2 regions of the Erwinia sp. HDF1-3R genome follow, and region 2 is predicted to be linked to the other one. Evidence: predicted binding sites of a transcription regulator. Region 2 holds the regulator's gene; the other holds the start of a gene.
What was found. Region 2 encodes PurR, which represses purine synthesis genes. Its sites were predicted from a motif close to CANGCAAACGTTTGCNTG; they were not measured.
Positions count from the first base shown of each region.

Region 1: the regulator PurR is predicted to act here: its motif matches at 684-701, upstream of AAGR22_RS20600 (7-cyano-7-deazaguanine/7-aminomethyl-7-deazaguanine transporter).

Region 1 is NZ_CP155071.1:4,516,079-4,518,280, forward strand. It holds gene AAGR22_RS20590 (zinc/cadmium/mercury/lead-transporting ATPase) at 1-254, shown strand, start outside; gene tusA (sulfurtransferase TusA) at 295-540, opposite strand; gene AAGR22_RS20600 (7-cyano-7-deazaguanine/7-aminomethyl-7-deazaguanine transporter) at 809-1,474, shown strand; gene AAGR22_RS20605 (DcrB family lipoprotein) at 1,571-2,128, shown strand.
Region 2 is NZ_CP155071.1:2,176,807-2,179,008, reverse strand. It holds gene AAGR22_RS10040 (YnhF family membrane protein) at 177-266, opposite strand; gene purR (HTH-type transcriptional repressor PurR) at 551-1,576, shown strand; gene punR (DNA-binding transcriptional activator PunR) at 1,594-2,202, opposite strand, start outside.

The sequences.
Region 1 (2,202 bases), 2.3 Mb from region 2:
GCGATGTGGCGCTGGAAGCAGCAGATGCGGCACTGACCCATAACCGCCTTAATGGGATTGCGGCCATGATCCGCCTGTCGCGCGCCACTCATGCCAATATTCGGCAGAACATCACTATTGCGCTGGGGCTGAAGGGAATATTTCTCCTGACCACGCTGCTGGGGTTCACCGGGTTATGGCTGGCGGTACTCGCGGATTCAGGCGCTACAGCATTAGTGACGGCTAACGCACTGCGGCTTTTACGTAAAAATTAGCTCTCCGGCCAGAATGCTCTTCCGCATTTTGGCCGCTCTTTTATAGCCCCTTTTTAAGCAGATATTTAAAGGGCAGCTCGTCGGTAAACTGCTCCAGCAGTGTATGTTCCATAAAACGGCAGAAGCCCGGGATATCACGGGTGGTGGCAGGATCGTCCGCAATTATCAGCAGGGTGTCACCCTCCTGCATATGACGCACGGCTTTACGTACCATCATTACCGGCTCAGGGCAGCGAAGGCCCAGCGCATTCAGGGTCTGGTCAGGATTTGCGAACCGATCGCTCATAGTATTCTCATCAGGGGGACGTTCAATCTGGCGACTATTTTACCCGCCGTGGCGCTATCTGCAAGGCTGCCCGTTTTGCTGGTTCCACTGATATAGACTTTATCGCTCGAACGGTGCTTTTGTATTTATCTGGGCATACGTCAGGAGTAAACGTTTGCGTAAAAATTATCCATTGCATTGATAACCTGTTTCGGTAAGATCTCGCGCACTGCTTAGTGTTAAGCCTGTTTTTGGGTTCCCTCACCCCAATATTCAAAAAGGTCATATAATGATTCCACTTACTCCCCGTCAGCGCACGTTTGCGCTGGTCTGGCTCTCGCTATTCCACGTGCTGGTGATTACCTCCAGTAACTACCTGGTGCAGCTGCCGATTTCGGTCTTTGGACTGCATACCACCTGGGGCGCATTCAGCTTTCCCTTTATCTTCCTGGCCACCGATCTGACCGTGCGCATTTTCGGTGCTCCGCTGGCTCGCCGAATTATCCTGGCGGTAATGGTCCCGGCTCTGATTATCTCCTACGCGGTCTCCGCGCTCTATTATCAGGGCGAATGGCAGGGCTTTGCCGTGTTGAAAGAGCCAAACCTGTTTGTTGCCCGTATCGCCTGCGCCAGCTTTATGGCTTACGCCCTGGGGCAAATTCTGGATGTCCACGTCTTCAACCGGCTGCGGCGCTTACCGCGCTGGTGGATAGCGCCAGCCTCCGCAATGTTTCTGGGCAACATTAGCGATACGCTCGCCTTCTTTTTCATCGCCTTTTACAAGAGTCCCGATCCCTTTATGGCGCAAAACTGGGTGGAAATTGCCCTGGTGGACTACAGCTTCAAAGTGATCGTTTGCATGATTTTCTTCCTGCCTGCCTATGGCCTGCTGCTAAACGCGTTCCTAAAGCGTCTTGCGGAAAAATCCACTGGCGCACAGGTTAACTTCGGCTAAGCTGCTTTCTTAAAATAGAGTCGGTTGCATTTAGCCGCCGATTGCGATTTTATGGGTAGCTAAATCAGTCATATGACTAACGTAAAAGGGATCACGATGCGTAATTTATTGAAATATGCCGGAATCGGCCTGCTGGTGGTTGGACTGACCGCCTGTGACGGCAAAAATGATAAAGCCGCAGCCGATGACAATGGCGTGAGCAGCAGCCAGTCCAGCCAGAATGTGACTCTGCTGGATGGTAAACTGAGCTTCACCCTGCCAGCGGGCATGTCCGATCAGAGCGGCAAGCTGGGCACCCAGGCGAATAATATGCACGTTTACGCCGATGCTTCAGGCCAAAAGGCGATTATCGTGATTGAAGGCGATACCACTACCGAAAGCCTGGACGCACTGTCCAACCGCCTGGAACAGCAGCAGCGTAACCGCGATCCGCAGTTGCAGGTGGTCAGCAATAAGTCTGTAAACCTGAAAGGGCAGCCTGGACAGCAGCTGGATACGGTGATTTCCGCTAAGAACCAGTCATCATGGTCCTCCGTGGTGTTGGCTAAGGCTGATGGCAAACTGGTAACGCTGCAAATTACGCTGCCAGCAGATAATCAGCAGCAGTCACAGACCGATGCAGAAAAAATCATCAATACCATTGCGCTGAAATAACATAAAAGCCCCTGGCATTGCTGACTCGCCCCCTTTAAATATTCACCTGGGGGCGGCTGGCTGACAGGGGCTTT
Region 2 (2,202 bases):
CTGGTTTTATTTTAGGTTAGTCAATACTAGAAAGTGGATCAGCACATTCTTTTATCTCTTATCTCGCAGAAATAGCAAAGCGCCTGTCGGTTTCTGAGGAGTGTCCCATCGACGCGGTAGCGGCACGATATCGCTAAAGTAAAAAACAGGCCGATCTGACGATCGGCCTGTTTTTTTTAGTGCATGACGGCGGTAAAGCTGAAAATAATAATCATTAACAGCGCACTACCGGTGGTCAGCAGAGACAATTTCAGATCGGTGTCCACAGAAACTCCTTTATACCCTTACAGTTTGTGTCGCCATCAATTTTCCCACACCCGGCGGTAAAAATCTCGTTTTCTCTGCTCAGCCTTGTTAGAATTCCATTTCGTTGCGCAACGGGTTGCGTTCGCGGTCTGCAACCGACGCAACAGGCCTGGCTGACTGCCCCCTTTTCCTTACTGACGCCACCGAATATTCATAAAAAACGGCGACGGATTTTGCCGTTTCAGGCAATCGTTTAACAATATACTTATCAGCATGTTGCGGTAAGTGCAGGAGTAGTAATTTCATGGCAACAATCAAAGATGTGGCTAAACGCGCCGGGGTGTCGACCACCACGGTGTCCCACGTCATTAATAAAACGCGCTTTGTGGCCGAAGCCACGCGGGAAGCAGTATGGACTGCCATCCGCGAACTGCATTATTCGCCAAGTGCCGTCGCCCGCAGTCTCAAGGTTAATCACACCCGGACCATCGGCCTGCTGGCAACGTCCAGCGAGGCGCCCTACTTTGCCGAGATTATTGAAGCCGTGGAGAACAGCTGCTTTGCCAGCGGTTACACCCTGATTCTGGGCAATGCGCACAACGATCTGGTCAAACAGCAGGCGTATCTGTCAATGATGGCGCAAAAGCGCGTCGATGGCCTGCTGGTGATGTGCTCCGAGTATCCTGATGAACTGATCCAGATGCTTGAAGATAACCGAAATATTCCTATGGTCGTCATGGACTGGAGCGAGTCACGCGGTGATTTTACGGATACGGTGCTGGATAACGCCTTTGAGGGGGGTTATCTGGCAGGCCGCTATCTGATTGAGCGCGGCCATCGCGATATTGGCGTCATTCCCGGTCAGCTGGAACGTAACACCGGCGGTGGCCGTCATGCCGGTTTTCTAAAGGCGCTATCCGAAGCGGGGATCACCCTGCGCGATGAGTGGCGGGTACAGGGTGATTTCGAACCCGAATCTGGCTATCGTGCCATGCAGCAAATTTTATCCCAGAAGCAGCGTCCTACCGCCGTATTCTGCGGCGGCGATATTATGGCGATGGGGGCGATTTGTGCCGCTGATGAGATGGGTCTGCGCGTACCCCAGGATATCTCGGTCATCGGCTATGATAACGTGCGCAACGCGCGCTACTTCACCCCTGCCCTGACCACCGTTCACCAGCCAAAAGAGAGGCTGGGCGAAACGGCCTTTGAAATGCTGCTGGATCGTATTACCAGCAAGCGTGAGGAGCCACAGACGATTGAAGTTCATCCCAGCCTGATCGAGCGTCGTTCAGTGGCGGATGGTCCCTTTGTAGACTATCGCCGCTAACGCCATTAGCCGCCTGCTCACTCCTCTGCCCCCTCGTTCAGCCACTCATTATTGAGCGTCCCGGTGTCGCCAAGATAGTCGAGCAGCCAGCCCAGCGCGGGGCTGGCCTGCTGCTGCGACCAGCTGACGCAGCAGGGGCTGTCGGGAAATGTCGCGGTGAGCACAAGTTCCGTCAGTGCGCCGCTGCTCAGCAGCGGACGGGCAAAATGTCCTGGCACCATTCCGACGCAAAGCCCGGCCAGCAGGCAGTCCGCAGCGCTTTCCCAATCGGGCACCACCAGCCGACGCTGATTATCCAGCGTCCAGGTAGTGCGTTTGGGCAGCGCGCGGGACGTGTCTTCCAGCGTCAGAGAGGGCCATTCGCGGATGGCTTCCTCGCTGACCGGTCCTGAGATTTCTGTCAAAGGATGGCGGGCGCTAACCACACAGCGCCAGTTCAGCGCGCCCATATTGCGAAAGGCAAAGCGCCCGCCAACGGGTATTGCCTGAGTTGCGCCAATCGCCACATCTACCCGGCCATCCGCCAGCGCATCCCACACGCCATTAAACACCTCCGGGGAAAGGTGTAATTCCATATCCGGGAAATGACGGTAGAAATCGACAACCAGCTGCCGGGTGCGCTGGGG